DNA from 3 places in the Streptomyces sp. AHU1 genome. Region 2 is predicted to be linked to each of the others. Evidence: riboswitches for the same ligand, from Rfam matches in the RefSeq annotation. Region 2 holds a riboswitch; each other region holds the start of a gene.
The links. Region 2 has a riboswitch for S-adenosylmethionine ahead of ACICHK_RS12460 (aminotransferase class V-fold PLP-dependent enzyme). Riboswitches for the same ligand answer to the same signal wherever they lie in the genome.
Positions count from the first base shown of each region.

Region 1: another riboswitch for S-adenosylmethionine. It lies ahead of thrC (threonine synthase); the one in region 2 lies ahead of ACICHK_RS12460 (aminotransferase class V-fold PLP-dependent enzyme).
Region 3: another riboswitch for S-adenosylmethionine. It lies ahead of ACICHK_RS37035 (putative leader peptide); the one in region 2 lies ahead of ACICHK_RS12460 (aminotransferase class V-fold PLP-dependent enzyme).

Region 1 covers NZ_CP174283.1:4,166,309-4,176,715, reverse strand. The annotation lists gene ACICHK_RS18600 (trehalose-6-phosphate synthase) at 1-1,455, opposite strand, end outside; gene ACICHK_RS18595 (glucosyl-3-phosphoglycerate synthase) at 1,534-2,478, opposite strand; SAM riboswitch class I at 2,683-2,839, shown strand; gene thrC (threonine synthase) at 2,857-4,155, shown strand; gene ACICHK_RS18585 (MoaD/ThiS family protein) at 4,152-4,427, shown strand; gene ACICHK_RS18580 (cold-shock protein) at 4,869-5,072, shown strand; gene groL (chaperonin GroEL) at 5,422-7,044, shown strand; gene ACICHK_RS18570 (phospholipase D-like domain-containing protein) at 7,185-9,677, opposite strand; gene ACICHK_RS18565 (NADH:flavin oxidoreductase) at 10,002-10,407, shown strand, end outside.
Region 2 covers NZ_CP174283.1:2,729,421-2,739,827, reverse strand. The annotation lists gene ACICHK_RS12470 (cytochrome bc complex cytochrome b subunit) at 1-854, shown strand, start outside; gene trpD (anthranilate phosphoribosyltransferase) at 1,024-2,088, shown strand; SAM riboswitch class IV at 2,174-2,290, shown strand; gene ACICHK_RS12460 (aminotransferase class V-fold PLP-dependent enzyme) at 2,478-3,839, shown strand; gene ACICHK_RS12455 (Lrp/AsnC family transcriptional regulator) at 3,879-4,160, opposite strand; gene ACICHK_RS12450 (rhomboid family intramembrane serine protease) at 4,204-4,959, opposite strand; gene ACICHK_RS12445 (hypothetical protein) at 5,113-5,352, shown strand; gene ACICHK_RS12440 (NYN domain-containing protein) at 5,389-6,738, shown strand; gene ACICHK_RS12435 (C40 family peptidase) at 7,129-8,163, shown strand; gene ACICHK_RS12430 (NlpC/P60 family protein) at 8,405-9,427, shown strand; gene ACICHK_RS12425 (hypothetical protein) at 9,494-10,407, shown strand, end outside.
Region 3 covers NZ_CP174283.1:8,383,084-8,393,490, forward strand. The annotation lists gene ACICHK_RS37010 (hypothetical protein) at 26-634, opposite strand; gene ACICHK_RS37015 (RNA polymerase sigma factor) at 631-1,284, opposite strand; gene ACICHK_RS37020 (MFS transporter) at 1,490-2,911, opposite strand; gene ACICHK_RS37025 (hypothetical protein) at 3,080-3,352, shown strand; gene ACICHK_RS37030 (glutathione S-transferase C-terminal domain-containing protein) at 3,486-4,277, opposite strand; gene ACICHK_RS37035 (putative leader peptide) at 4,389-4,454, opposite strand; SAM riboswitch class IV at 4,491-4,636, opposite strand; gene ACICHK_RS37040 (amino acid ABC transporter permease) at 5,095-6,099, shown strand; gene ACICHK_RS37045 (amino acid ABC transporter ATP-binding protein) at 6,096-6,881, shown strand; gene ACICHK_RS37050 (ABC transporter substrate-binding protein) at 6,973-7,998, shown strand; gene ACICHK_RS37055 (putative leader peptide) at 8,236-8,328, shown strand; gene ACICHK_RS37060 (LLM class flavin-dependent oxidoreductase) at 8,401-9,609, shown strand; gene ACICHK_RS37065 (NtaA/DmoA family FMN-dependent monooxygenase) at 9,628-10,407, shown strand, end outside.

The sequences.
Region 1 (10,407 bases), 1.4 Mb from region 2:
GGAATCCAGTTCGCGCAGTTGGTCCAGGAACCACTGGGCCGGGGGCAGCGCGGTGGCCGCGGCGGCCAGGCGCTTGGTGCGTTCGGCGCGTTCGCCGGGCTGCATCGTGAGTGCCTCGTGCAGCGCCCGCGCCGTCCCGGTCACGTCGTACGGGTTCACCGTGATCGCGTCCTCGCCCAGCTCCTCGTAGGCGCCCGCCTCCCGCGACAGGACCAGCGCGCAGCCCTCGTCGGAGACGACCGGGACCTCCTTGGCGACGAGGTTCATGCCGTCCCTGATGGGGTTGACGAGGGCGACGTCGGCCAGCCGGTAGGCGGCGAGCGAGCGCGCGAAGTCGTCCTTCACGTGCAGCACGACCGGGGCCCAGCCCGGCGTCCCGTAGCGGGAGTTGATCTCGTCGGCGAGCCGCTGCACCTCGGCCGTGTAGTCCCGGTACACCGCGAGGTCCTGCCGCGACGGGTAGGCGAAGGCCACGTGGACCACCCGCTCACGCCACTCGGGGTGGTCGTCGAGCAGCTGCCGGTACGCCAGCAGTCCCCGCACGATGTTCTTGGACAGCTCGGTCCGGTCGACGCGCACGATCGTCCTGCGGCCCGCGCCGATCTCCTCGCGCAGCGCGGCCATCCGCTCCCCGACGTCCGCCCGGCGCGAGCGCTCGCGCAGGAACTCGGCGTCCGCGCCGAGGCCGTGCACGCCGACCCGGGTCTCGCGCACGGGCGGCCGGGCGCCGTCCAGGTGCTCGATCGTCGGGGAGGTGCCCGAGGGCCGGGTGGCGCTGTAGCGGCCGGGTTCGGCCCCCTCCGCGCAGCGCATGAAGGCCGTGGCCCACCGCCAGGTCAGGAAGGCCACCCGGTCCGCTCCGAGCATGCCCGCCATCAGCTCCGCGCGGATGTCGTCGGGGAGCATCCGGAAGTAGTCCTCGGGCGCCCACGGGGTGTGGGAGAAGTGGCCGATGCGCAGGTCGGGGCGGAGTTCGCGGAGCATCCCCGGCACCAGGCACAGGTGGTAGTCCTGGACCAGCACCGCCGCGCCGTCGGCCGCCTCCTCGGCCAGCGCCTCGGCGAAGGCGCGGTTGTAGGCCCGGTACGCCTCCCACCGGCGCCGGAACTCCGCGTCGAAGACCGGCTCCAGCGGGGTCTGGTAGAGCATGTGGTGGACGAACCACAGCACGGAGTTGGCGATGCCGTTGTACGCGTCGGCGTGCGTGTCCGCGTCGATGGCCAGCATCCGTACGCCGTCCTCGTGGACCCCGCGCCGGACCGCCTCCCGGTCGCCGTCGCCGAGCGCGGAGCAGACCCAGAGGGCGCCCGCGTCCGGTCCGATCGCCGAGAGGCCCGAGACGAGGCCGCCGCCGCCGCGTCTGGCGTGCAGCGAGCCGTCCTCCCGTACCTCGTAGGTGACCGGGCCGCGGTTGGAGGCCACCAGGATCCTGTGGGCACCGTGCGTTGAAGCCATGCCTCGAAACCTAGCCCCGTCTCGAAACGCTCAAACGCGCCCTTCGGCCGTATGCGATCGACGGCCGTCGGCGCCTGCCTATGCGGCTCTGCGCCGCCGGTACTCGGAGATTTCGGTCATCGGCGGCCTTTCCTCGGTGTCCACGGAGTATGTGCGCGGCCGGAAACCGTCGCGGTCGCGCTCGAACTGGGTGAGGGAGGGGCGGATCAGGTGGCCGCGCGCCAGCCGGAGCTGTGCGGTGCGGTAGATCGCGGCGGCCATGCGGCCGAGCGCCTGCCCGTCCTGGTGGCGGTGCTTGCGCACCCCGACGTCGACCTGGGCGAGGGCGTCCAGGCCCACCAGGTGCAGGGCGTCGACGAGCATGCCCAGTTCGACGCCGTAGCCGACGGGGAAGGGGAGCTGTTCGAGCAGCGAGCGGCGGGCCGCGTACTCGCCGCCGAGCGGCTGGACGAAGCCCGCGAGCTGCGGCCAGTGCATGTTCAGCAGGGGGCGGGCCATCAGCTCGGTGACCCGGCCGCCCTGTCCGCCGCCGCCGGCCATCGGGCGGTCGTACATGGCCTTGACCAGGTCGACGCCGGGATCGGTGAGCAGGGGGCCCACGATGCCGGAGACGAAGTCGGACGAGAACTCCTTGAGGTCGGCGTCGATGAAACAGACGATGTCCCCGCTCGTCACGAGCAGCGACCGCCACAGCACCTCGCCCTTGCCGGGCACCGCCGGGATCCGCGGGAGGATGTCGTCGCGGTGCACGACCCGCGCGCCCGCGGCGGCGGCGACCGCGGAGGTGCGGTCGGTGGAGCCCGAGTCGACGACGACGATCTCGTCGACGAGGGGCACCTGCTGCATCAGGTCGTGGCGGATGACGGAGACGATCTCGCCGACCGTCTCCTCCTCGTTGAGCGCGGGCAGGACGACACTGACCGTCGACCCCGTGGCGCGTTTGGCCGCCATGAGCCCGTGGAGCGGGCGGTCGGTCACGGACCAGGAGCGTGTGCTCAGCCAGCTCTCGACTTCTCTCAGCACCGTCTGCGGCTCCTCACTGTCTGATCACACGCTCTCATCGGCGTGCCCGCCGCGGCCGGCGGCAGATCGATTGGCTCGTCTCGCGGTTCGGACGACTATCTCAACTGTCCTGGGCTTCGGTTACAGTCTTGAACAACGCGCATGACCATCGCATGTCCTGGATCGTCGGCGCGTATCGCGTTCAACAGTTCAACAATCAAATACCGCTCATCCAGAGGGGCAGAGGGATACGGCCCGATGAAGCCCCGGCAACCCTCCAGCCGGTCTCGTACCGATCGATGTCGATCGCGTCGCGGGGCTCCCGGCTAGGGAAGGTGCCAAATCCGTCTCACGGCGAAGTGCGCCGTGAGGAAGATGAGGAGAAAGGGCCTCGCCTCCATGGCTGCGCAGACAGTTGCAAGCACCACGAACTCCGCCGACTCGGTGGACCTCGGCCCGGCCGCGGCGCTTTCCTGCCGCGAGTGCGGACACCGCGTCCCGCTCGGCCCGGTCTTCGCCTGCGAGGAGTGTTTCGGCCCGCTGGAGATCGCCTACGACTTCTCGGCCTACGACACCGAGGAACTCCGCAAGCTGATCGAAGCGGGACCCGCGAACATCTGGCGCTACGCGCCGCTGCTGCCCGTCCCCGCGGACGTGGCGGACAAGCCGAACATCAACCCCGGCTGGACCAAGCTCGTCCAGGCCGACAACCTGGCCCGTGAGCTGGGTGTCGACGCCGGAAAGCTCTTCGTCAAGGACGACTCCGGCAACCCGACGCACTCCTTCAAGGACCGCGTCGTCGCCCAGGCCCTCGAGGCGGCCCGCGCCTTCGGGTTCACCACCCTCTCCTGCTCCTCCACCGGCAACCTCGCCGGAGCGGTGGGCGCCGCGGCCGCCCGCGCCGGCTTCCGTTCCTGCGTGTTCATCCCGCACGACCTGGAGCAGGGCAAGGTCGTCATGGCCGCGGTCTACGGCGGCGAGCTCGTCGGCATCGAGGGCAACTACGACGACGTGAACCGTTTCTGCTCCGAGCTGATCGGCGACCCGGCCGGAGAGGGCTGGGGCTTCGTCAACGTCAACCTGCGGCCCTACTACGCCGAGGGCTCCAAGACGCTGGCGTACGAGATCTGCGAGCAGCTCGGCTGGAGGCTCCCCGACCAGCTCGTCGTGCCGATCGCCTCCGGCTCCCAGCTCACGAAGATCGACAAGGGGCTGCAGGAGCTGATCAAGCTCGGGCTCGTCGAGGACAAGCCGTACAAGATCTTCGGCGCCCAGGCCGAGGGCTGCTCCCCGGTCTCCGTCGCCTACAAGGCCGGCCACGACGTCGTACGGCCGCAGAAGCCGGACACCATCGCCAAGTCGCTCGCCATCGGCAACCCGGCGGACGGACCGTACGTGCTGGACATCGCGCGGCGCACCGGCGGCGCGGTGGAGGACGTGGACGACGAGCAGATCGTCGACGCGATCAAGCTGCTCGCGCGCACCGAGGGCATCTTCGCCGAGACGGCCGGCGGTGTGACCGTCGGCGTCACCCGCAAGCTGATCGAGAACGGTCTCCTGGACCCGACCTTGACGACGGTCGTGCTGAACACCGGCGACGGCCTCAAGACCCTGGACGCGGTGGCCTCCGACACCGGGCTGACCGCGACCATCCGTCCGAACCTCGACTCCTTCCGAGAGGCTGGCCTCGCATCATGAGCGTCAACGTCCGCATCCCCACCATCCTGCGCACCTACACCGGTGGCGCCGCCGAGGTGAAGGCCGAGGGCGCGACCCTCGCCGAGGTCATCGCCGACCTGGAGCAGAACCACACGGGCATCGCCGCGCGCGTCCTGGACGACCAGGGCAAGCTGCGCCGCTTCGTGAACGTGTACGTCAACGACGACGACGTGCGCTTCGAGCAGGGTCTGGAGACGGCGACCCCGGACGGCGCGGGCGTATCGATCATTCCGGCCGTCGCCGGAGGCTGATCGTTACCCTCGGTAATGCCGAACACATTGCGTTCACAGAATTGCCCCCTCCGTGAGACAAACGGAGGGGGCAATTCTGTGGGGTTGAGCGCGCTAGAGTTGGGGAAGCCGCTCCGCTTTCGATGTTGGTTTCATGCCGGACGCATATGAGTGATCGTTCGGCGGCCGACAAGAAGTAGCCAAAGTGGATCGCCTTTTTGGGCATTTTATGGCATTTGCGGGGCCCGAATTGCCCCGGATCTTCGCGTATCCTCCGCATATCATTGATCAGCCATGCCCAGAATTCTCGTCCGATTGACCTGTTGCAGAGGGCAGTTGGACAGATACATTCAGCCGCGGTCGACGCGTTCCGGCGCACACCCCCAACCGTTGGGGGGTGAGGTCTGACCCGGATCCGCGAAGTGTGGATCTGTGCAAGGGCCAGTAATAGGGGAGTTAGGCATGGCTCAGGGCACCGTCAAGTGGTTCAACGCGGAGAAGGGGTACGGCTTCATCGCGGTCGACGGTGGTGCGGACGTCTTCGTGCACTACAGCGCGATTCAGATGGACGGCTACCGCACCCTTGAAGAGGGTCAGCGAGTGGAGTTCGAGATCTCGCAGGGCCAGAAGGGTCCGCAGGCGGACATGGTCAAACTCGCCGTCTGATCGGGCGCGAACGACCACCGACGCAACTCACGCACGAGGGGCCCGCATCCCACCGGGGATGCGGGCCCCTCGTGCGTCCGCGGCCGTCCTCCGCCGTCCCGTGTGCGCCCGCGAGTGCTCTCTCCTCGGGTGCCGCGGGCGGTCTGTTTTGTGGGATGGCGCTTGCACTCGCAGGGGTCGAGTGCTAATCATTGGCGTTAGCACTCTCCGAGTGAGAGTGACAGAACTTGGATCGGGCCGGCGAGGTCCGCAGGCCTGTGGGGCAAGGAACCACAGGGCTCGGGGGCCGTCCGTCGCGGGCGCGGGCGCGATCCGGAGCAATCCACCCCGTCCGGGAGGACCACTTCACATGGCCAAGATCATCGCGTTCGACGAGGAGGCACGGCGCGGTCTCGAGCGCGGGATGAACCAGCTCGCCGACGCCGTCAAGGTCACCCTCGGCCCCAAGGGCCGCAACGTCGTCCTCGAGAAGAAGTGGGGCGCGCCCACGATCACCAACGATGGTGTCTCCATCGCCAAGGAGATCGAGCTCGAGGACCCGTACGAGAAGATCGGCGCCGAGCTGGTCAAGGAAGTCGCCAAGAAGACGGACGACGTCGCCGGTGACGGTACGACCACCGCCACCGTCCTCGCCCAGGCGCTCGTCCGCGAGGGTCTGCGCAACGTCGCCGCCGGCGCCAACCCGATGGCCCTCAAGCGCGGTATCGAGAAGGCCGTCGAGGCCGTCTCCGGTGCCCTGCTCGAGCAGGCGAAGGATGTCGAGACCAAGGAGCAGATCGCTTCCACGGCCTCCATCTCCGCCGCCGACACCCAGATCGGCGAGCTCATCGCCGAGGCGATGGACAAGGTCGGCAAGGAAGGCGTCATCACGGTCGAGGAGTCCCAGACCTTCGGTCTGGAGCTGGAGCTCACCGAGGGCATGCGCTTCGACAAGGGCTACATCTCGGCGTACTTCGCCACCGACATGGAGCGTATGGAGGCCGTCCTCGACGACCCGTACATCCTGATCGCGAACTCCAAGATCGCGAACGTGAAGGACCTGCTCCCGCTCCTGGAGAAGGTCATGCAGTCGGGCAAGCCGCTGCTGATCATCGCCGAGGACGTCGAGGGCGAGGCCCTGTCGACCCTGGTCGTGAACAAGATCCGTGGCACCTTCAAGTCCGTCGCCGTCAAGGCCCCGGGCTTCGGTGACCGCCGCAAGGCCATGCTCGGCGACATCGCCATCCTCACGGGCGGCGAGGTCATCTCCGAGGAGGTCGGCCTCAAGCTGGAGAACGCGGGTCTGGACCTGCTGGGCCGCGCCCGCAAGGTCGTCATCACCAAGGACGAGACCACGATCGTCGACGGCTCCGGTGCCGCCGACCAGGTCGCCGGCCGGGTGAACCAGATCCGTGCCGAGATCGAGAACTCGGACTCGGACTACGACCGCGAGAAGCTCCAGGAGCGTCTGGCGAAGCTGGCCGGCGGCGTGGCCGTCATCAAGGCCGGTGCCGCCACCGAGGTCGAGCTCAAGGAGCGCAAGCACCGCATCGAGGACGCCGTGCGCAACGCGAAGGCGGCCGTCGAGGAGGGCATCGTCGCCGGTGGTGGCGTGGCCCTGCTCCAGGCTTCCTCGGTCTTCGAGAAGCTCGAGCTCTCGGGCGACGAGGCGACCGGCGCCAACGCCGTGCGCCTGGCCCTGGAGGCCCCGCTCAAGCAGATCGCCGTCAACGGTGGTCTCGAGGGTGGCGTCATCGTCGAGAAGGTGCGCAACCTGCCCGTCGGCCACGGCCTGAACGCCGCGACCGGTGAGTACGTCGACATGATCGCCGAAGGCATCATCGACCCGGCGAAGGTGACCCGTTCCGCTCTGCAGAACGCCGCCTCCATCGCCGCGCTGTTCCTGACCACCGAGGCCGTCATCGCCGACAAGCCGGAGAAGGCCGCCGCGCCGGCCGGCGGCGGCATGCCGGGCGGTGACATGGACTTCTGATCCCTTCGCGGATCGGCGGTTCGTCGCAGTACGGGACCGAGGGCGGTACCCCCTTCACCGGGGGTGCCGCCCTCGGGCGTTCACGCCCTCCCGCCACGGCTGTCCGGGCCGCGGCGGGAGGGGTGATCGGGAATCGGTGATCAGGAGTTGCTGAACGCGTCGCGCAGCCGCATCTCGTTGAAGCCGTTGCCGTCGTAGTCGTCCGAGTACGTCAGCGCGAGCCGGCCGTTCGGGGCGACGGTCACGGCCGGACCGCCCTGGCCGCCGCCGGTCACCACGTTCATCCGGGTGGCGGGGAACCTGCCGGCCGTCGTGCCGTCGGCGTTGAAGCCGCGGGCCCACACGTCGTCCTTGCCCGCGTGCAGGGCGCCGCCGACGAACACGTCGAAGGCCTCCTTCCACGCGACGGCGAAGGTGCCGTCGTCGGCGACCGTGACATCGGCGTCCGCCTGGTCGGAGATCGGCCGCTTGGCATCGACGTAGGGGCCGGTGTCCGTGCCGTCCTCGGTGGTCCGCCGGTCCGCCGCCGCGGGGCTGCCCGCCGCGGAGAAGAAACGCTGCTGGATCCGCTGCGGGCGGACCGGCGTGCCGCTGCCCGTGGTGTACTCGTCCGTCCACGCCACGGCGAACCGGCCGTCGCCCGTGGATGCCACCGCGGGCTTGGTCTGCTGTCCGTCGGTGAGGGAGTTGCCCGTCCTGCGGGTCACGGAGAAGCCGCCCGAGGTGTTCAGCTTGGCGACGCCGATGTTGATGCCGCCGTTGCCGTCCGCGTCCTCCTCCCAGACGATCACGGTGTTCCCGGCGTCGTCGATCGCCGCGTCGGGCCGGCGGTTCGATCCGGCGGCACCGGAGTTGATCGTGCTGACCTGGACGTCCTGGTAGCGCAGCGCGCCGGTCCCGGACCAGCTGCTCGCGTACACCTGGTTGAGGGTCGAGCCGTCGGCCGTGTTCTCCCAGGCGACGGTGTAGGAGCCGTCGCCGGCCACCGCGACCGTCGGCCGCAGCTGGTCCCCGTCACCGGAGGCGTGCGGGCGCGGGAGGGTGGTGACCGTGCCGCCCGGGGTCACCTTGCGCACCGCGATGTCCGCGTACTTGTTGCCGTCGTCGTCCTTGGCCCACACGACGATGGCGTTGCCCTGGTCGTCCACGCCGACGTCGGGCTTCTGGTGCGACCAGGTCGTGCCGGTGCCGGTGTTGCCGTTGCTCAGCAGCTTCTCGTCCCACAGCGGCACCCCGTCCTTGTACAGGCGCAGGTACACGTCGGTGCCCAGCTCGCTGTCCGAGGAGTCGTGCCGGTCGCCCTGCTCGTACGCCACCGCGGTGTAGACGGGGGAGGTGCCGCCGGAGGCGACGGCGCTGTAGTGCTGGTCGCCGCTCGCGTTCACGTTGACCCGGGAGTAGTGCTGGGACGTCGAGCCGTACTTCGCGGCGTCGAGGTCGACCGCGCCCGCGCGCACCTTGTCGAAGTTGGCGACGTAGGCCTGGTAGGTGCCCGCGTCGTCGATGCGCAGGATCGTCTCGTCGTTCGTCTTGAGCGAGCCCGCGGTCCAGTTGTGGGAGCCCGTGTACACGTGCTGGACCTGGGTGCCGTCGCTCTTCTTCCACTCCGTCAGCAGGTACTTGGAGTGGGTGGTGCCGTGGTTGCAGGAGGATCCCGCCGAGGCCTTGTAGCGGCAGCCGCCGGGGCGGTTGCCGTAGGCCGCGACGTCGAGGGCGGTCAGGTCGTCGATTCCGTTGTTGCCGCCGCCGTCACTGAGGTCGCGGGCGTTCGCGTCGACGCTGCACCCCTGGGACCGCTTCGCCGCCAGGGCGTCGTAGACGGCCGGGCGGGTGGTCCGCTGGTCGAGTTCGGCGGCCGAGATCCTGATCTTCCCGTTGATCGAGCAGTCGACCTGGTCGATGAACGAGGCGAGGATGTCGGCGTTGCCGTAGTAGGAGGCGTCCGAGGCGGTGTCGCGCGGGAAGAAGTACGCCTCGACCGGGGAGGACGGATCGCCGGTGGTGTGGTCGTACGTCGTGTGCAGGCTGTCGGCGGAGTGCCTGACCTGGTCGTTGAAGTGCGCGCGGTACCGGGACGCGAGGGTCGCGTTGCCGGACACGACGACCGCGTTGTTGATCTCGCCGTCCTGGCCGCCGGCGAGGTTCTGCGAGCTCTGCCAGACGACGTTCTTGCGTCCGTCGGTGAGAGCGTCGAACACGATGTACTTGTCGTGGTCGATCGCGTTCGTGTCGCCCGAGCCGTTGCCCATGCAGCCGCGGGAGCACCAGGTGAGGGTGGAGCCGCCGGTCAGCGCGAGGCTGTCAAGGTCGCTGCTGGGCCGGTTCGCCGACTCCGAGATGATGCGCAGCGTGACGCCGCGGCCCTGGGCGGCGGTGAGCTTCGCCCGCAGGTCCGAGCTGTTGAACCAGTACATGCCCATGTACAGGGTCGAGCCGGGAGCCGCGAGATCGATCAGGTCGCCGACCGAGGTGTTGATCGAGGAGTCGTACGTCGTGGGCTTGGGGTAGGTGAAGACCGCCGTGTAGTTCCCCGAGACCACGGTCTCCGCCCGGGCCGCGGACGGGGCGAGCAGGGTCGCGCCGAGAGCCAGGGGCGCGGCGAGTGCCGCCAGCCGTCTCATGTGTCGGCTCATCAATTTCCTTTTGTTCGAAGGTCGTTCGAAGGAATCACACCCTATCGACGGGCAGGGGTCGCTCTTCGTCCGGTGCCCGGAACGCGGCCTCCCGCCCCGGTCGGCCGGGGTCGCGCGGGCCGGGACGGGGAGGGCTCCGCGGGCCGGACGCCTCCCGGGGTGTGGCCCGAATCACGGCGGCGGGTACGGAAGCGGCGGAATGCGGCGCCCGGCGGAGCGGTTGTCTCGGACAGACAGTCGATGCATGTGCACATACCGCGCGGAATCTCCTGTCCCAGCAGACCGCTCGACGCCGTACCGACCACCTCTCCGAGGAGCCCCCACGTGACCGCTGACGCCGCGTCCCGCGCAGCCGAGATCCTGTCCCGCCCCGTCTCCATCAACGGCCTGACCGTTCCGAACCGGATCGCCATGGCCCCCATGACCCGGATGTTCTCGCCGGGCGGTGTACCGGGGGAGGACGTGGTCGGCTACTACTCCCGCCGCGCCGCCGCGGGCGTCGGCCTGATCGTCACCGAGGGCACGTACGTCGGCCACGACTCGGCCGGCCAGAGCGACGACGTGCCGCGCTTCCACGGCGAGGACCAGCTCGCCGGCTGGGCGGGGGTCGCCGACGCCGTGCACGCCGCGGGCGGCACGATCGTCCCGCAGCTCTGGCACATCGGCATGGTCCGCAAGGCGGGCGAGCCGCCCTTCGCGGACGCCCCGCCCGTCGGCCCCTCCGGCCTCT
Region 2 (10,407 bases):
TGCCGGTCTACATGGCCAAGGCCGGAGGCTTCTTCTTCCTGGTCTTCGGTGTCATCGCGGCCATCGCGGCGATCGCCTCGATCAACCCGATCTGGGCCCTGGGCCCCTACCGTCCGGACCAGGTGTCCACCGGCGCCCAGCCCGACTGGTACATGGGCTTCTCCGAGGGCCTGATCCGTGTCATGCCGGGCTGGGAGATCAACCTCTGGGGCCACACGCTCGTCCTGGGCGTGTTCATCCCGCTGGTCATCTTCCCGCTGGTCCTGGTCGCGATCGCGGTCTACCCGTTCATCGAGTCCTGGGTCACCGGCGACAAGCGCGAGCACCACATCCTGGACCGCCCGCGCAACGTCCCGACCCGGACCGCGTTCGGTGCCGCCTGGATCAGCTGGTACTTCGTCCTGCTCGTCGGTGGCGGCAACGACCTCTGGGCCACGCACTTCCACCTGTCGATCAACTCGATCACCTGGTTCGTGCGCATCGCGTTCTTCGTCGTGCCGGTGCTCACCTTCCTCGCCACCAAGCGGATCTGCCTCGGCCTCCAGCGCCGGGACCGGGACAAGGTGCTGCACGGCCGCGAGTCGGGCATCATCAAGCGCCTGCCGCACGGTGAGTTCATCGAGGTCCACGAGCCGCTCAGCCAGGACGCGCTGCACACGCTCACCGCGCACGAGCAGTACAAGCCGGTCGAGATCGGCCCGACGGTCGACGAGAACGGTGTCGAGCGCAAGGTCTCGGGCGCGCAGAAGCTGCGCGCCAAGATGAGCGAGGGCTTCTACGGCGAGGAGGGCCAGATCCCCAAGCCCACCATCGAGGAGTACAAGGAGATCACGAGCGGCCACGGCCACCACTGATCCCCGGCTGTTCGCCACGGCAGGAGCCCCGTCCATGACATGGACGGGGCTCTTTGCCGTGTCCCGGGCTGGATAGGGTGGACTCACCCGGTGCCGCGGGGTGATCCACCCCGTGCCACCCACGACCGTGTCACCCGCGACCGCGTGACCTACGAACCCAGGAGCGACCATGAGCGCTGTGAACCCCGCTGGAGGCGACACCGCGGCGGGCCGTTCCTGGCCCGCGGTACTGAACGGCCTGCTCGAGGGCCACGACCAGAGCGCGGACGACACGGCCTGGGCGATGGACCGCATCATGCGCGGCGAGGCGACCGACGCCCAGATCGCCGGGTTCGTGGTGGCGCTGCGGGCCAAGGGCGAGACCGTCCAGGAGATCACCGGACTCGTCCGGGCGATGTACGAGCACGCCAACGTGATCGAGGTGCCCGGACACACCGTCGACATCGTCGGGACGGGCGGCGACGGCGCGAAGACCGTCAACATCTCCACGATGTCCTCGATCGTGGTGGCCGGCACCGGCGCCAAGGTGGTCAAGCACGGCAACCGGGCCGCGTCCTCGGCCTCCGGGTCGTCGGACGTCCTGGAGAAGCTCGGCGTCAATCTCCAACTGCCGGTGAAGCGGGTGGCCGAGGTGGCCGAGGAGGCCGGGATCACCTTCTGCTTCGCGGTCAAGTTCCACCCGGCGCTGCGTCATGTCGCGGCGGCGCGCGGTCAGTTGGGCATCCGGACCACCTTCAACGTGCTCGGACCGCTGACCAACCCGGCGCGGGTGAAGGCCCAGGCGGTCGGCGTCGCCGACCCCCGCATGGCGCCGATCGTGGCGGGCGTGTTCGCCGAGCGCGGCAACTCCTCGCTGGTCTTCCGCGGCGACGACGGCCTCGACGAGCTGACCACCACGGCCGGCTCCCACGTCTGGGTGGTCCGCGACGGCTCGGTCACCGAGGAGTACTTCGACCCGCGCGACGTCGGGCTCGACACCGTCCCGGTGGAGGCCCTGCGCGGCGCCGACGCCTCGTACAACGCGGAGGTCGCCCGGCGCCTGCTGGACGGCGAGAAGGGGCCCGTGCGGGACGCGGTCCTGCTGAACTCGGCGGCGGCCCTGGTGGCCCTCACGCCGACCGGCGCGCCGCTCGCCGGCCAGCTCCGCGACCAGATGGAGCGGGCGGCCGAGTCGATCGACTCCGGGGCCGCGAGGCGCACCCTGGACCGCTGGGTGGCCGCCAGCAACGCCTGATCCACGCGGGATCCCGCGCAAGGCGCAGTCCAGGATCCGGACTGCGCCTTGCGCGCGGGAGATCCTCTGGCAAGATGCTGTACCAGGTCATGAGTGACAGCCATCAGGCCCCGGCCGGCTGTCCGGCAACCCTCCGTCCGTGGCGGGGTGCCCCGGGTGAAGACCAGGTCGTAGGCAGCGAGGCCTACGGCAAGCGCGGACCCCTCCCGCCCTCCGGGCGGACGCAACCAGGGGTCCTGGTCGTTCGAGGGAGCCTTCTGTGAGCAAGCGAATGCGTTAGGGCGCCGAGCCCCGCCTCCGCACACCCTTTTCACTTTTTCCCGCGCCGTGCCCCGCCTTCCGGCGGCCGGCCGCGCGGTGATCCCGCCTGCTTCTCACAGGAGTTCGCCATGTCTGTCTCCACCGTTGCCGCCGACTCGTCCGTCTGTGCCCCCCTGCCGGTCCTGGGCCGGGACGTCACCGTTCCGCTCGTCACCGGCGGCGAGGTGACCTACGCGGCCCTCGACTACGCCGCCAGCGCGCCCGCCCTCCAGCGGGTGTGGGACGACGTGGCCGCGTACGCGCCGTACTACGGCAGCGTCCACCGGGGGGCCGGCTACCTCTCGCAGCTGTCCACCGACCTCTTCGAGAACGCCCGCAGGACCGTCGAGGAGTTCCTCGACTGCCGCGCCGGCGACCAGGTGGTCTTCACCCGCTCCACCACCGACTCGCTCAACCTGCTCGCCGCGGCCCTCCCGGCCGGCTGCCAGGTCTTCGTCTTCGAGACCGAGCACCACGCCTCGCTGCTGCCCTGGCGCGACGCCCGGGTGACCTACCTGAACGCCCCGCGCACCCCGGGCGAGGCCGTCGACACCCTGGAGCGCGCCCTCGCCGCCCGGGACCCCCACGGACCGGCCCTGGTCTGCGTCACCGGTGCCTCGAACGTCACCGGCGAGCTGTGGCCGGTGCGGGAGCTGGCCGCTGCCGCGCACGCCCACGGAGCCCGCATCGTCCTCGACGCCGCGCAGCTCGCCCCGCACCACCCGGTGTCGGTCCAGGACCTCGACGTCGACTGGGTCGCCTTCTCCGGGCACAAGCTGTACGCGCCCTTCGGCTCCGGCGTCCTCGCGGGCCGCTCCGACTGGCTGCGCGCGGCCGAGCCGTACCTCGCGGGCGGCGGCGCCAGCCGCCGGGTCGCCCGGCGCGAGGACGGCGGTGTGGACGTGGAGTGGCACGACAGCGCCGCCCGGCACGAGGCCGGCTCGCCGAACGTCATCGGCGCCTACTCGATCGCGTCGGCCTGCAAGGCGCTCGCCGAGGAGGGCTTCGACCGTCTCGTCGCCCGTGAGCAGCACCTGATCCGCACCGTCCGCGCGGGCCTCGCCGAGATCCCCGAGGTCCGGGTCCTGTCCCTCTTCGGCGACGACGCCCCGAGGGTCGGCGTCATCTCCTTCGTCGTCGAGGGCTGGAACAGCTCGCACTTCGCGGCCGCGCTCTCCGCCGAGTACGGCATCGGGGTGCGCGACGGCCTCTTCTGCGCCCACCCGCTGGTCCGCACGCTGCTCGGCAGCGCCCCCGAGGTCCAGGGGGAGTGCGGCGCCCCCGAGGCGGCCCCGGGCGAGAAGTCCCTCAACGCCATCCGCGTCAGCTTCGGCGCCGGCACCCCCGACGAGCACGTCGAGCGCTTCGTCCGCGCGGTGCGCGAGCTCGTCAGCGACGGCGCGCGCTGGCAGTACCGCACCGAGGACGGCCGCTGCGTCCCGGCGGTCTGACGCCCGTGAAAGCTCCGCCCGGAGGCGGCGCCGCGTCGGTCAGTTGTCGAGGCCGATCGCGAACGCCGCCTCCAGGTCGTGCTGGGAGTACGTACGGAACGCCACGTGCGTGTCCGTCGCCTCGACGCCCGGGATCTTGCTGATCCTGCCGGGGATGACGTCCGCCAGGTCGTCGTGGGCCTGGACCCGGACCATGGCGATCAGGTCGTAGGTGCCGGTGACGGAGAAGACCTCGCTGACGCTCTCCAGGGACGCGATCGACTCGGCGATCTCGGGGATCCGGTCCACGCTGGTCTTGATGAGGACGATCGCGGTGATCACGGCTGGTTCTCTCCCTAGGGGGCCGCTGCTGGGGGATCTCACCCTACTCGCGGTCCGCCGGACCCGGCCGCTCCACCGGGGGCCGCGGAAACAGCCCCGCGGGGGGCGCGGCGGCCGGGCGCCGGCGGAACCGCGCCCACGCGTAGACGAAACCCAGGGAGAAGCCCACGAGGTGGGCCAGGTAGGCGACCCCGGGGCCCGGGCTGCTGCGGCCCGCCGCCAGCCACTGCAGGGCGAACCAGAACGGCAGCACCACCCACGCCGGGAACCGCAGCGGCAGGAAGAAGAGGAACGGGAAGAGACTGGTCACCCGGGCCCTGGGGAACAGGTACAGGAACGCGCCCAGCACCGCGGAGATCGCCCCGGAGGCTCCGACCAGGGACTGCTGCGCGGTGGCGTTGGCGGCCGCGTAGCCGAGCAGGGCCAGGTATCCGCAGCCGAGGTAGAAGAGGGCGAACTCCAGATGGCCCATGCGCTCCTCGGCCATCAGCCCGAAGACGTAGAAGAAGAGCATGTTGCCCAGGAGGTGGAGCCAGCTGCCGTGGATGAACAGGGCGGTGGCGGGGGTGAGCGCCTCGCCCGGCGCCCCGCCGAACAGGTCGGCCGGCACCACGCCCCAGCGGCGGAAGTACGCCCGCTGGGCGACCAGCAGCTCGTCCCCGGTGCCGTACGCGGGATCCAGGCCCGAGGCGGGACCGATCACGAAGATCAGACAGCACAGGACGATCAGCCCGTACGTCACCGGCGCCGACCGACCCCGCACCGCCCTGCCGACCGCAGCACTCCAATTGCCGATCATGGTGCAGAGCATGACGTAACCACATCGATGCGCACAGATCGCCTCGCCGCCGTGGACACCCGAGCGTCGAGTACCCGCCAGGCCGTAGGGTTACGAGCCAGACGCGCCGGAAGACCGGCATCGGACGGACACTAGAAGGAAAGCGGCTGCCCTATGACAGTTCCCCTGCCCGACGCCAAGACCCGCTGGCGCTGCACTCTCTGCGGCAACCTCACGCGTTTCGACGTGACCCGCTCGTCGAAGGTCGTCGAGTACGTGCACCTCGACCTGGCCGGTGAGCCCAAGGTCGAGGAGCGCGAGGTGGTCAGTGAGACCATCGAGTCGGTGCGGTGCCGTTGGTGCAACGCGGTGGATCAGGTCGAACTCGTGGACAGGCCGGGCGCCGGCTCCTGACGGAGCGGGCCCCGTACGGATGGTTGGGGTGAACGGATGGTGGAGACCGCGGGCGGGGAGCCGGACGACGGCACCGCCGAGGTGCTCGACCGTCCGCTGCCCGACGGCGTGCGCAGACGCGTCGTGCAGATCGTCTCGGACGGCTTCGGCGGACTGACGCTGACCGAACTACCCGCCCAGTTGAGGCAGTACGCCCGGTTCGCCCCGAATCGGCGCGCCAAGTTCGCCGGCAACGCGATGGCCGCCGCGCTGGAGACGGACCCGCTGTTCAGACAGCGCATCGCCGAGAAGCTCAGAGAGGCCCAGCCGGAGCTCACCGGCGCTCTCGACTCGGGCGCGCCGCCCCCGGCCGCGGATCCGCTGGACGTGGCGGCCGCGGCCTATGTGCTGCGTCCCGCGGGCTGGGTGAAGCTGGTGGCCGCCGCGGGCGAGGAGGCCGTGCGGGCGGACGCCGAGCGCGCCGACGAGGAGAGCCGTGCCGAGCTGGAGCGGCTGCGCACGGAACTCGCGGAGGCCCGCGGGCAGACGCGGGCCGAGACCGAACGGCTGCGCACGGAGCTGGAATCGGCCCGCAAGGAAGCGGAATCGCTTCACCGCAAGCTGCGCGGGGCCCTCAGCGACGTCAAGCGCGGTGAGGCGGCCCTGCGCAAGCTCCAGGCCGAGACGGACGGGGTGAAGGCGGAGGGCCAGGCCCAGGTGTCCGCGGCCGAGAGCGAGACGCGGCGGCTCAAGGCGCGCCTCGCGGAGGCCGAGGCCGCTCTGGAGGCCACCCGCAAGGCGGCCCGCGAGGGGCGCAGCGTCGAGGACATGCGGGTGCGGCTGCTGCTCGACACGGTGCTGGAGGCGGCCCAGGGGCTGCGCCGGGAGCTGGCGTTGCCCCCCGTCTCCGTGCGGCCCGCCGAGACGGTGGAGGCGGTCGAGCCGGGGCGGATGACCCCGAAGGACATCGCCACCCGCGCGCTGTCCGAGAACGACCCCGCGATCCTGGACCAGTTGCTCGCGCTGCCCCAGGCGCATCTGGTCGTCGACGGCTACAACGTCACCAAGACCGGCTATCCCCAGATGCCGCTGGAGAAGCAGCGGCTGCGGCTGCTCGGGCAGCTCTCGCAGCTGGCCGCGCAGACCGGCGCCGAGGTCACCTGTGTCTTCGACGGGGCGGAACTGGCCGCGCCGGTGCTGCTCGCGCCGCCGCGCGGGGTGCGGGTGCTGTTCTCCAAGCCCGGTGTCACGGCGGACGAGCTGATCCGTCAGCTGGTGCGGGCCGAACCGCCCGGCCGGCCGGTCATCGTCGTCTCGACCGACCGCGAGGTGGCCGACGGGATCGCCGAGGCGGGCGCCCGGCCGGTGGCGTCCGCGGTGCTCCTCAAGCGCTTCTCGCGCGGCTGAGCGTTCTTTTCCATCTTTCGCCCCTTTCGCACCGGTTCGGGGATCGGGTTCCGTGCGGCCGACTGTTGATTTCTGTGTGGTCGGCGATCGGTTCCATAAGTCGCATGGGCCGCCTACGCACCATGCATAACTTCTGGCTCTGATGCCCGGATTCGCCGGAATTTCACGCGACGTAGCGTCAAGCGGACATCACTGCAGGTGAGTTGATGGCAAAGAATGCGCTCCGTGACAAAGAATTTTCAGGTTTGGATTTGAACTGATCACAAGTGGGTCACTAGGGTCTGGGCTCGAACCTCTAACTCGGGTGATCACTCATGGGGAGTGACGGTGGAGGGGCACCGCCCGTCGGCGTTTTCGGCAGGCGGCTGGAGGAAGAAGGAGCTCGCCTTCGTGGCGTCCCACCGTCGACCCAAGCAGCCGAGCCGCGCCCGTGTGACCGTGCTCACCACCGCCGCCGCAGCAGCCGTCGTGCTGAGCGCCAACGCCGCCAACGCGGCCCCGTCCGAGAAGCCCAACAAGGACGAGGTCAAGACCAAGGTCGACAAGCTCTACGAAGAGGCCGAGCAGGCGACCGAGAAGCTCGACGGCGCCAAGGAGAAGCAGCAGAAGCTGCAGAAGCAGATCAGCGCTCTCCAGGACAACGTCGCCCGCGGCCAGGAGGAGCTCAACGAGCTGCGCGACGGCCTCGGTTCGATGGCGAGCGCCCAGTACCGCACCGGTGGCATCGACCCCTCCGTGGCGCTCTTCCTCTCCTCGGACCCGGACGACTTCCTGGACAAGGCCTCGGCCATGGACCAGCTGAGCGCCCAGCAGATCGAGTCGCTCAAGAAGGTCCAGGAGAAGCAGCGTTCGCTCGCCCAGCAGCGTGCCGAGGCCTCCGCGAAGCTCAAGGACCTCGCCGACACCCGGGCCGAGCTCGCCAAGAAGAAGAAGGAAGTCCAGGCCAAGCTGGGCTCCGCGCAGAAGCTCCTGAACTCCCTGACCGCGCAGGAGCGGGCGAAGCTCGCCTCCGAGGAGCAGGAGCGGGCGACCCGCGCCAGCGAGCGCGTCGACCTCGGCGACACCCCGCCCGCCTCGGGCCGCGCCGGCGCCGCCTTCGCCGCCGCCAAGACCAAGCTCGGCACGCCGTACGTCTACGGCGCCACCGGCCCCAGCTCGTTCGACTGCTCGGGCCTCACCTCCTGGGCCTACGCCCAGGCCGGCGTGACCATACCCCGTACCTCGCAGGCCCAGGCCAACGCGGGCACCCGCATCTACTCGCAGAGCGATCTGCAGGTCGGTGACCTGGTCATCTTCTACGGCGACCAGCACCACGTCGGCCTCTACGCGGGCAACGGCCAGGTGCTGCACGCCCCGCGCACCGGCACGGTCGTCCGCTACGAGTCGATCGGCAACATGCCCTTCCAGTTCGGCGTCCGGATCTGATCCGCGCGGGCGGACCGGGACCCGTCCCGCGCCGCCCGGAGCGCCCCCTGCCGCTCCGTCCGAACGGGCGAATCGCGGCAACTCGCGCTGACCCCACGCCCCGTCGGTGACCTGCGTCTCCGGCGGGGCGTCACTGTGCGTGCCCGCCGGGGCCTTTGGCCGGTGCGTGGTCGCGCGGTTACTGTCTGGCGCGTTCCCCCGACGGGCGGGGGTCCGTCAGCGGAAGGGAGTGCGGCCACCCGTGGGGTTCCATCGCCGCCTTGCACCGACCGGCTCCGACCGGAGCGCCGGCGCCTTCGGCGTCGCCGCCTGCGTGATGTCCGCGGCGGTCGCCGCACTCGGCACCCTGCCCGCCTCCGCGGCGCCGCAGGACGACACCCGGGCCGAGGTGGACCGCCTCTACACCCAGGCGGAGAGGGCAACCGAGGCGTACGACGAGGCCGACGAGCGCGGTGACGCGCTGCGCGAGCAGCTCGGCGCGGCGCAGGACGAGATCGCCCGGCAGCAGGACCGGGTCAACACCATGCGGGACGCGCTGGGTTCGCTCGCCGGGGCGCAGTACCGCTCGGGCGGCCTCGACCCCTCCCTCGCGCTGCTCTTCTCCGCCGACCCGGACGACTACCTCGACAAGGCCTCCGTGCTCGACCGGATCGGCACCCGTCAGGCCGGAGAGCTCAAGGACCTCCGGCTCGCCCTGCGCGAACTCGCCCAGAAACGCGAGGAGGCCCACGGGAAGCTCGCCGAACTGGAGCGCAGCCGTACGGCGGTCGCCCGGAACAAGCGGGTCATCGAGGACAAACTGGCCAGGGCGAAGCGGCTGCTCGACTCGCTGCCGTACGCCGACCGCGCCGCCTACGACCGGGCGTCGCGCTCGGTCCGCACCGGCCTGGCCGGTCTCGGCGACTCCGTCGCGTCCTCGTCGCGCGCGGCCGCCGCCGTCGCCGCGGCCCGCTCGGCGATCGGCCGTCCCTATGTGTGGGGCGCCAACGGACCCGGCGGCTTCGACTGTTCGGGCCTCATGCAGTGGTCCTACGCGCACGCCGGGGTCGGTCTGCCGCGCACCTCGCAGGCCCAGCGGTTCGCCGGACGGCGGATCCCGCTCTCCGAGGCGCGGCCCGGCGACCTGGTCACCTACCGGTCCGACGCCAGCCACGTCGGGATGTACGTGGGCGGCGGCCAGGTGATCCACGCGCCCTACCCGGGCGCCCCGGTCCGCTACGACCCGGTCGGGATGATGCCGATCTCGTCGGTCACCCGGGTCTGACGGGGCGCGGGGCCGGCGCCGGACGGGCCGGGTGCGGCCGGGCCCGGGCACCGTACGATCGGGAGGATGGCTGGTCGAAGGGGTGCGTCGCGGGCGGGGCTCTCCGTGGTGCTGCTGCTCGCCGGGCTCGTCGGCTGCGGCGGCCGGCCGGCTCCCGACACCGCGTCGGCCGATGTGCAGCGGGTTCTCGACCGGCGGGCGGCCGCGGTCCTGGACCGGGACGAGACCGCGTTCCGGGCCACCGGCGCGGCGGCCGGCGCCGGAGAGGGCCTCGCGAACCTGCGGGACGTGCCGCTGGCGTCCTGGTCCTACCGCCTGTCCGGCCTGAGCCGCTCCGGCGACCGCGCCACCGCCCGTGCCGAGCTGCGCTACCGCATCGAGGGCTACGACGCCGCGCCGGTCGAGGCGGACCGCACCCTCGGACTGACCCGTACCGGCGGAACCTGGCGCGTCACCTCCGACAGGCCGGCCGGCGAGGGCGGCGAGCAGCTGTGGGACGAGGGGACCGTGACGGCCGTACGGGGCCGGAGCAGCCTCGTCCTCGGGGTCGGGCAGTCCGGCGAGCGGCTGCGCTCCTTCGCGGATCTCGCGGACCGTGCCGTTCCGGCCGTGTCGGAGGCCTGGGGCGCGGACTGGTCGCGGCGCGTCGTCGTCCTCGTGCCGAAGTCGCTGGAGGGGATGGCGGGGCTGCTCGGGGCTCCGGCGTCGGGCTACCGGGGGATCGCGGCGGTCACCATCGGCGAGGTGGGCGGAGCGGGACGGGGATCCCCCCGGCCGAAGACCGGGGGAGGTCCGGCGAAGGCGCCCGCGGACCGCATCATCGTCAACCCGGACGCGTACGGCGTCCTCGGCGACCTCGGCAAGCAGGTCGTGCTCACCCACGAGACCACGCACGTCGCCACCCGCGCCCGCACCACCGCCGCCACCCCGCTGTGGCTCTCCGAGGGGTACGCGGACTGGACCGGCTACCGCGGCAGCGG
Region 3 (10,407 bases), 5.7 Mb from region 2:
CGCGGGGCCCGCCGCGGGTCTGCCGCTAGGAGTTGTCCGGCGCGGTGGGTTTCACCGGGACGCAGGGCTTGATCCCGCTCCTGGTCGTGAAGACGTCGACCCGGTGCGGTTCGGTGTGTCCGCTGAGGTTCTCGAAGACCAGCACGTTGCCCGGGCGCAGACTGATTTCCCGGGGAAACTGCTGAACGAGGATGGGCATCCGCGCACCCCGCTCACCGACCCCCCAGACCACTGGTTCCCCCCGGCAGACGTAGCCGGGCGCCAGGACGTCCACGATCACGGCGATGTCGCTCCGGCGCAGTACCACCGCCAGCTCACGCTGAGCACCGACGCCGATGTGCTGGTCCTTGACGGTCAGGGTGACACTGCCGTCACCGTGGCGCTCCACCGCGTACGCGGCGGGGGTGGCCGGCGAACCGGGCGCGACCACCGTGGCGAGGGCGGCCATCGCGCAGCCGACCGCGGCGACGGTGATCCGGCGCACGGTGAGCAGCCGGCGCACCGAGGCACGTGTCCCGCGCTCCGGGGTTCTCGCGCCGGCCGGCGCGGTCTCGCGCCCCGTGCTCCCGCGGAGCGCGATCTCGCGCTTCAGCTCGTCGAGCAGCCGGTCCTCGAACGTCGGCGTCGAGTTCATGCCTCTCCCCTTTTCACGTACAGCAGCGCCGCGTTCGATGTCCGCTCCCGTGACGGGCCGCCGGACGCGCGTACGGCCGCCGCGCCCTGCTCCGGGGCCCGGGAGTCGGCTTCCGCCCGCAGTGCCTTGCGTGCCCGGTGCAGCCGGACCCGGGCGGTCACCTGGCGGATCCCGAGAGCCGCCGCCGCTTCGGTGACCGTGAGCTGGTCCACGGCGATCAGCTCCATGACGGCGCGCTCGCCCTCGGGGAGCCGGGCGAGCGCGGCCAGGACACGCCGGCCGGGGCTCTCGGCGTCGAGCTTGTCCTCCAGGCGGACGATGTCGTCGGCGTCCAGCAGCCGCCGTCCCCGGAACCGCAGGTCCCGTTCGGCCTCCCGGGCGACCCGGCGGCGCTCCGACGACACGACGTTGCGCGCGATGCCGTACAGCCAGGCCCGCTCGCTGCCGAGGGCCGGCCGGTAGGTGTGGGCCGAGTCGAGGACGGCGAGGAAGATCTCGGCCGTCAGGTCGGCGGCGGTGTGCGGGTCGTCGACCCGGCGGGCCACGAAACGCGTCACGGCGTCGACATGACCCCGGTAGAACGCTTCGAAGAGCCGGGGGTCGCGCGCCGCTGCGGCGGGCCCGCCCCGTATCGGTTCCGCGCCGTCCACAGGCGTCTCCTTCGTGTCGCGGGCCCCTCGGTCCTTCACGGCGGAGGTTCCCGGAGTGCTTCAGAGTCTCTTCACCCGTTCTTGGACAGCGGTGCGAAAAGCGTTACAGGAGCTGGAGGGGGCGCGGGTGGCGGGCGGTTCCCGGTGGTACGGGCCGCAGGGAACCGCCCGTACCCAGGAGGACGGCGGCCGCCCCGTCCCGGGTTCAGCCGCCGTCGGGTGCCCGGGCGCCCACCGCGTTCCGCGTGCTCCTGGCGGGGTGGGGAAGGAGTGCCGCCGCGGTGAGTCCGAGCAGCCCGAGGACGGCGAGGGTGACCATGGCGGCGGCGTACGAGCGAGTGGTGAAGCCGGCCACGAGGATCGTGCCGGCGACGGCGGTACCCAGCGAGGAGCCGAGGTTCGACACGCTGCGGGACAGGCCGGAGATCTCGCCCTGCCGGTCCTCGGTGAAGCTCGACTGGACGATGTTGACCGAGGGGGTCAGCATCACCCCGAGCCCCAGTCCGACCAGGAGGAGTCCGGGCGCGAAGGCCCAGGCGCCGGCGAAGCTGTCGACCATCGCGATGAGGAGGACGACGCCGGCGATGGTGACGACGAAGCCCGTGATGATCAGGGTGCGCTGCGGGCGGCGTTCGGCGAGACGCTGGGCGGCCAGGGAGGTCGCGAGCAGACCGAGGGTGGCGGCCGTGAAGATGACACCGGTCTCGATGGCGTCGTAGCCGCGCACCACCTGGAGGTAGGCGGCCACGGTGAACGAGGTGCCCATGAGCAGCAGCCACTGGATGTTCTGGGTGATGAGCCCCAGATTGGAGGTGCGGTCACGGAACAGACTGACGGACAGCAGCGGTTCCTCTCCCGCCGACTCGAGGGCGCGCACGTGGCGGAAGAACCACAGCAGCGTCAGGGCGCCGAGGACGAGCAGACCGGCCATCAGCCACACGTCGTTGTCGGCGGCCAGGATGCCCATGACGACGAGGACCAGTCCCGCGGCCGACAGGACGGCCCCGACGGTGTCGAAGGGCCGTCTCGGGTCCGGCGGCAGGGGGTCCTCCAGATGCCGGCTCAGCACGATGATGAGGGCGATGACCAGGGCCTGGAACACGAAGGCGGCCCGCCAGCTGATCCACGAGGTGATGAGTCCGCCGATCAGCGGACCGGCCGCGGCGCCGATCCCGCCGAGCGCCATGACGACCCCGAAGGCCCGCGCGCGGGAGGTCATGTCCTCGAAGAGGAGCGTCGTGAGGATGTAGACGGGCGGGATCAGCAGGGCCGTCCCGATACCCTCGAGGATCGAGTTGCCGAGGATGAGGACACCGAGGCCGGGGGAGACGGCGCTCAGCAGGGCACCGACGCCGTACACCGTCAGACCGGCGAGGAAGCAGCGCTTGCGGCCGTGGCGGTCCGTCAGCTTCCCGCCGGGAATCATCAGCGCGGCCATCACGAGCAGGAAGACCGTGATCGCGACCTGCACGCCCTGCACGGTGGTGTCGAGGTCCTCGCTGATGTCGTTGATCATCACGTTCATGTTGGAGCCGGCGAAGCTGCAGATGAACTGGGCGAGGGCGAGCGGAGCGAGCACACGGCGCTGTGCCGCCGACGGCCGTTTCGCGGGGCCGGTTCCAGCCATCGTCATCCTTCTGGCCACCGGACGTGTGGTGTGGGTGCCGGGCTTCTACGCTCATAGCGTGCGCCGAACACCGGTGGACCGCACGTGGACGGGGTCCGACGGCGGACCCCGGAGGGTGTTCCGGGCATCGGACATGCGTCGGTTCCGGGGATGGGACAGAGTGATGCCATGGGTCGCCTGTGGATGACGTGGTCGATCGAGGGCGTCGGATCGGCCGGCCAGAACGTGGCCGACGTGGAAGCGGCCTGCCGCGCTCTGATCGGCTCGGTGGAGCGGGCCCGGCGCGCCTTCGAGGTGCAGGAGCCGTGGGAGGAGCTCCGCGAGTCGGCGCTGATCGTCCAGGAGCAGATCCTGGGTCCGGGGCGCGAGGCCCTCGACCAGGGCCGGCAGTGGACCTCGACCCTGAAGGGCGTGAGCATCCTGCTGGTTCCGCGCGAGTGAACCGTCCGGGCGCCGGGCCGGGGCCGGCGGACGACGTGCCTTCCGTCCGCCCCGTCCGCCCGTGGCACCGCCCGGCCGCGTGGTGCTCCCCCCGCCGCCGGGCGTACCGCGTCCCCGGGTTCTGCCCGGAGCGTCAGGCGTCCGCCGCCAGGGGCACCACATCGGTCGCCCGACGGAAGGCGGGGTGGTCGCCCAGGCGGCGGACGTACTCCTGGAGCCGGGGGTGGGAACGGAGGGCGTCGGACCGGCCCAACGCGGTCAGCGCCACCCACGCGTCCACGTCCGCCGCCGTCAGGCTGTCGCCCAGCACGTAGGGACCGGAGGCGAGCCGACGGTCCAGCAGCTCCAGTGCCGCCGTGAGCTCCGGCGGACAGGCGGACGGAGTGACATCACGGTCCAGCAGATCGCGCAGGGCCTCGATGTCGGCGCCGAGGGACGGGGGACGGAGCGTGGAAGGACATGCCGTGGTGTGGCCGGAGAGCAGTCCGGCGAGATCGCGGAGGATGTCGGGCGTGTGGTTGCTGACGATGCGTCCGCTCCAGCGGTCGCACAGCGCGGGCGCCGTCAGCGGTCCGTCGAAGTGGTGCTCGGTGGCCTCGTAGGCACGGCGCAGCGAGGCGAAGGCGTCGGGGGTGCGCTCGGGGTCCACGAGGAGCGTGGTGGCGACCGATTCCTTCGGACCGAGCAGTCCGAGGGTGATGGCGATGCGCAGCGAAAGGGGACAACTCCGTGACAGATACAGCTCGTAGCGGTGCGGAGCCGGGTAGAAGCCGCCGGCGAGGCCCACACCGATACGGCTGTCGACACGGTGGGGGAGGGCGGGCGACGCGGCCGCCGGCTGGAGACGCAGGGTCGAGGGGAGCGAGACCGGCTCACAAGGGCGTGAGCCGGTGGTGCTGGACGTGCGCGAAGCTGTCTCGGGCATGACTCTCCCTGGGGGAAGAAGGAAGCCACCGCCGCCTTATGGGCACCAGCGGCCGAATGCGGATCGACTGCGCTCGTCGCGCCGGTCCGGATCGAACGGACCGGCCGCGGATCAGTAAGCGCTGGAGACACGCAACAGATCGATGTGCAGGCGCCTCGTCAAGCCGTTCCTCGGCATTCCCACCGGTCCCGATTCCAGGGCTCGCGAGACGCGAGACCGCGCTTGCCCCGCCGCACCGGCGGGACCCGGTCGTCACCCGGGGCACCCCGTCGCAGCGGAAGGGTTGCCTGCCAGCGGGCCGGGGCCGATGACCACTGGAGGGAGTTCTACCCCCACCATGGGCGCTGACAATCGTGACCGTCCATGTCAGTCTCGACGGGCTCCGTTGCGCCGTCAAGAAGGCGGTACGAGTGGTCTCACCTGGTGGTCACGCGCATTGACATTCTTTTCGGGGCGGGCCTAACGTGCGGCCCACCAAGGGGATTCCTTCCGACCGGAGAAGAGATGGTGACGGTGACGCACACAGCCGAGGGGACGGCCGCATGGCGGCGCCTCGGCCGCGATGTGCTGTGCGCCGACCGCTCCGTGGACCTGCTGCGCGTCAACAGCGCGCTGTGTAGCGGTCCGTGTCGCCCCGTCAGCCAGGGCTGACGCTTCCTCCGCGTCACTGACGACCACCGCCGTCGCGGTGCGTCCCCTCCTGTCCAGCCCCCGTCGTCCGCGCGACCGCGCACCGCCGTGTCCGAGCCGCCTCCCGGCTCGCACGGTGCCGTGCGCCCGCGAGAACGCGGGGAGTCCGAATCCGCTGGAGCTCTCCATGAGTCAACCTCCCGGCAGCGCCGTGTCCTTCGGACCGGCGACGCCAGCCGATGCGATCCCCCGTACCGGCTTGCCCGCCCCGTCCGAACCCGTGGCGGCCCGGCGGGTCCTTCCGCTCCGGCGTCCCGGCCGCTGGATCGTCACGGCCGTCGTGCTCGTGCTGGTCGCCCAGATCGCCCACGGCCTGGTGACCAACCCCTTCTACCAGTGGGACCGCTTCCGGTACTGGTTCCTCCGGCCGGCCGTTCTCGACGGCCTGCTCATCACCCTCGAAGTCACGCTCTACAGCGCCCTGTCGGGCCTGCTGGGCGGAATCCTGCTGGCCCTGGCCCGGCTCTCCCCGAGCCCGGTGCTCCGCGCGGTGAGCTGGGTCTACACCTGGCTGTTCCGGTCGGTGCCGCTGATCGTGGTCCTGCTGTTCCTCTACAACTTCAGCGCGCTGTACCAGACGCTGAGCCTGGGCGTTCCGTTCGGGCCGGCCTTCCTCACCTTCGACGAGTCCCGCCTGGCCACCGACATGGCCGTCGCCGTCGTGGGACTGAGCCTGAACGAAGCGGCGTACGCCTCCGAAGTGGTGCGCGGCGGCCTCCTCTCCGTGGACCAGGGGCAGCACGAAGCGGCCGCCGCCCTGGGCCTGCCGAAGCGGTACCGGTTCGCGAGGATCGTCTTCCCGCAGGCGCTGCGCTCCATCGTCCCCAACTACGTGAACCAGCTGATCGGTCTGATCAAGGGCACCTCGCTGGTCTTCTACGTCTCCCTGCTGGACCTGTTCGGCTCCGTGCAGAGCATGGGCAGCACCTACCCCGGCGACATCGTGCCGCTGCTCCTCGTCGCCACCGCCTGGTACCTGATCCTCACCAGCGTCGTGTCCGTCGTCCAGTTCTACGTCGAGCGGCACTACTCGCGGGGCGCGCTGCGCACCTTGCCGCCGACCCCGTTGCAGAAGGCGCGAAGCGGTCTGCGTGACCTGCGGGCGCGGATCCGGAGGGAGACGGCGGTATGAGCGGCGAGACGAACAGCCCGGCGCCCGCGGCCGTCGACGTGCTCGACGTCCACAAGTGGTACGGCGCCCACCATGTGCTGAAGGGGGTCCGGCTGACCGTGCGGCCGGGAGAGGTGACGGTCGTCGTCGGCCCGTCCGGATCCGGCAAGTCCACCCTGCTGCGCGTGATCAACCACCTGGAGAAGCCCGAGGCCGGCCACGTCAGTCTGAACGGCGAGCTCGTCGGCGTACGCAGGCAGGGCGACCGCCTGAGGGAGCTGAGCGAGCGGGTCATCCTGGCCCAGCGCGGCCGCATCGGTTTCGTGTTCCAGAACTTCAACCTCTTCCCGCACCTGACCGTGCTGGACAACGTGGCCGCGGCTCCGGTGGCGGTCGGCAGGCTCTCCAAGCCGGAGGCCCGGAACCTGGCGCGCGATCTGCTCGCGCGGGTGGGCCTGGCGGACAAGGCCCAGGCCTACCCCCGGCAGTTGTCGGGCGGGCAGCAGCAGCGCGTGGCCATCGCCCGCGCCCTCGCCCTGCGGCCCGGAGTCATCCTCTTCGACGAACCGACGTCGGCGCTCGACCCCGAACTCGTCGGCGAAGTGCTCGCCGTCATCAAGGACCTGGCCCACAGCGGCACCACCCTCGTCATCGTCACCCACGAGATCGGCTTCGCCCGTGAGATCGCCGACCGGGTGGTCTTCATGGACGGCGGCCGGATCGTCGAACAGGGCACGCCCGCGGAGGTGTTGGACCATCCGCGACAGGAACGGACCAGGGACTTCCTGAGCAAGGTGCTCTGAGCCCGCGCGGGGCGAGGCGTCCCCGCCCGAAGACCCGCGGCCCGCCGGGACCGCGCCCCCACATCCCACCGCACACCCCAGAAGGACAGTCATGCGCGCCATCAGCCCGAACAGCAGAGTTCTCCGCGGCGTCACGGCCACCGCCGCCGTCGCCTCCCTCGCCGTCTCGCTCGCCGCCTGCGGGGGAGACGGCGACGCCGCCACCCGGACACGGACCGACGCGGCCGGAACCGTGACCGTGGGCGCACTCTCCAACGGGGCCGCGAAGGAGACCGCGCTGAAGGTGTCCGAGGTGAAGTCGATCAGCGCCGAGCTGCCCGAGTCCGTGGCCGAGAGGGGCACGTTGGTGGTGGGCATCGGCGCACTGCCCGCCGGGTCACCGCCGTTGAACTTCGTCGGCGAGGACCAGAAGACGCTCACCGGCAGCGAACCCGACCTCGGCAAGCTGGTCGCCGCGGTCCTCGGGCTGAAGCCGGTGGTGAAGAACTCGACCTGGGAGAACCTGTTCGTCGGGATCGACAGCGGCAAGGTCGACGTCGCCTTCTCCAACGTCACCGACACCGAGGAGCGCAAGAGGAAGTACGAGTTCGCCTCGTACCGGAAGGACAACCTCGCCTTCGAGGTCCCGAAGACGAGCACGTGGAACTTCGACGGCGACTACCGCAACCTCGCCGGCAAGACGGTCGCGGTGGGCGCCGGCACCAACCAGGAGAAGATCCTGCTGGAGTGGAAGGAGAAGCTGGCCAAGGCCGGCAAGAAGCTCACCGTCAAGTACTACCAGGACAACAACGCCGTGGCCCTGGCGCTGACCAGCGGGAGGATCGACACCTACTTCGGGCCCAACCCCGCCGTCGCCTATCACGTCACCCAGACCGCCGAGTCCCCCCACCCGACCCGCGACGCGGGGCAGTTCTCCGGCGCGGGCGCGACGATCCAGGGTCTGATCGCGGCCACCGCGAAGAAGGACAGCGGACTCGCGAAGCCGGTCGCCGACGCCATCGACCACCTGATCGAGAACGGTCAGTACGCCAAGTGGCTGGCGGCCTGGAACCTCTCGAGCGAGGCGGTGAAGACCTCCGAGGTCAACCCGCCCGGCCTGCCGCTCGACAACTCCTGAACCACCGTCCGCCCGGGGGGAGTCCACCGAACCCCCGGGCGGACGGCAGGCCGCGTGGGAGAGACGGGAAGAAGTCCGGCAGCGGGAAGAGGCCCGGCAGCGGGAAGAAAAGGCACAGCCGTGCGGTTGCGCTTGTTCAGGACCCCTGGCGTCCCGCCGGGGACCGGCGGAGAAGAACCCCGGGAACACCGGACCGAGAAGGCGGAGGTGAGGCACGTGCGTCAGGCGCCCCACCGCGTGCCGAGGCCGCTCCCGCCCCGCCGCCCGTACCTGTACGGCCGGCCGCACATCGATCTGCTGCGGGTCGCCGGCGCGCTCTGTCGTCCCTGACCCGTTCCCACGCGGCCACGCCCCGCTCACCGGGGCGGGCTTCCTCGTACGGTCGATCAGGAAGGCACCTCCGTGTCCTCGTCACCCTCTTTTCTGCACCTCGCCGTCGCGCTGGACGGCGCGGGCTGGCATCCGGCCGCCTGGCGCGAGCCCGTGGCCCGCCCCCACGACCTGCTGACCGCCGCCTACTGGACCGGCCTCGTCACCGAGGCCGAGCGCGGTCTGCTCGACTTCGTGACCATCGAGGACGGGCTCGGCCTCCAGTCCTCCTCGCCCACCGGACCCGACGGGCGCACCGACCAGGTCCGCGGCCGCCTGGACGCCGTCCTCATCGCGTCGCGGGTCGCGCCGCTGACACGCCGCATCGGCTTGGTGCCGACCGTCGTGGCCACCCACACCGAGCCGTTCCACATATCCAAGGCGATCGCCACCCTCGACCACGTGAGCTCCGGCCGCGCGGGCCTGCGCGTCCAGGTCAGCGCACGCCGGAACGAGGCGGCGCACTTCGGGCGGCGCACCTTCCCGCCGTTCCGCTTCGAGGACTACGACACGCCCGCCGCGCAGGAGTTGGTGACCGAGCTCTTCGACGAGGCCGCCGACCACGTCGAGGTCGTGCGCAGGCTCTGGGACAGCTGGGAGGACGACGCCGAGATCCGGGACGCCGCCACCGGCCGCTTCATCGACCGCGACAAGCTGCACTACATCGACTTCGAAAGCAGGAACTTCCGCGTCAAGGGTCCCTCGATCACGCCCCGGCCCCCGCAGGGACAGCCGATCGTCAGTGCCCTGGCCCACGCCACCGCCCCGTACCGGCTGGTGGCCCGGGCCGCCGACATCGGCTACGTCACCCCGCACGACGCCGGGCAGGCACGTGCCGTCGTCGAGGCGATCCGCGCCGAGCAGACCGCGGCGGGCCGGGAGGACGAGACCCTGCACGTCTTCGGCGACCTCGTGGTCTTCCTGGACGACGACCCCGGTGCCGCGAGGGCCCGCCGCGAACGACTGGACGCCCTCGCGGGCGGTCCGTACACGAGCGATGCCTTGATCTTCACCGGCACGTCTGTCCAACTGGCTGACCTGCTTCAGGAGTTGAGTGGGGCGGGACTGTCCGGATTCCGGCTGCGGCCCGCCGTCGCCGGACACGACCTCCCCGCGATCACCCGTGCCCTGGTACCCGAACTCCAGCGCCGTGACGCGTTCCGGCGGGCCTACGAGGCGGACACCCTGCGCGGGCTGCTCGGACTGGCCCGCCCCGCGAACCGCTACGCCACGACCGCCTGAGCCGGAAGGACCCCGACCATGAGCAAACCGCTCAAGCAGATCCACCTCGCGGCGCACTTCCCCGGCGTCAACAACACCACCGTGTGGAGCGATCCCGAGGCCGGCAGCCACATCGAGTTCAGCTCGTTCGCGCACTTCGCGCGGACCGCGGAGCGCGCCAAGTTCGACTTCCTGTTCCTCGCCGAGGGCCTGCGGCTGCGTGAACAGGGCGGAAAGATCTACGACTTGGACGTCGTGGGCCGGCCCGACACCTTCACGGTCCTCGCCGCCCTCGCCGCCGTCACCGAACACCTCGGCCTGACCGGCACCATCAACTCCACCTTCAACGAGCCCTACGAGGTGGCCCGCCAGTTCGCGAGCCTCGACCACCTCTCCGGCGGACGCGCCGCCTGGAACGTCGTCACCTCCTGGGACGCCTTCACCGGCGAGAACTTCCGCCGCGGCGGCTTCCTGCCGCAGGAGGAGCGCTACTCCCGGGCCGAGGAGTTCCTGGCCACGGCGAACGAGCTCTTCGACTCCTGGCGCGGCGACGAGATCGTCGCGGACCAGGAGACGGGAACGTTCCTGAGCGACGCCAAGGCCGGAGCCTTCGTCCACGAGGGCCGGCACTTCGACATCGAGGGGCAGTTCAACGTTCCGCGCTCCCCGCAGGGCCGCCCGGTGATCTTCCAGGCCGGCGACTCCGAGGAGGGCCGCGAGTTCGCGGCGTCGAGCGCCGACGCGATCTTCAGCCGGTACGCCACCCTCGAGGAGGGCCAGGCCTTCTACACCGACGTCAAGGCACGCCTGGCCCGCCAC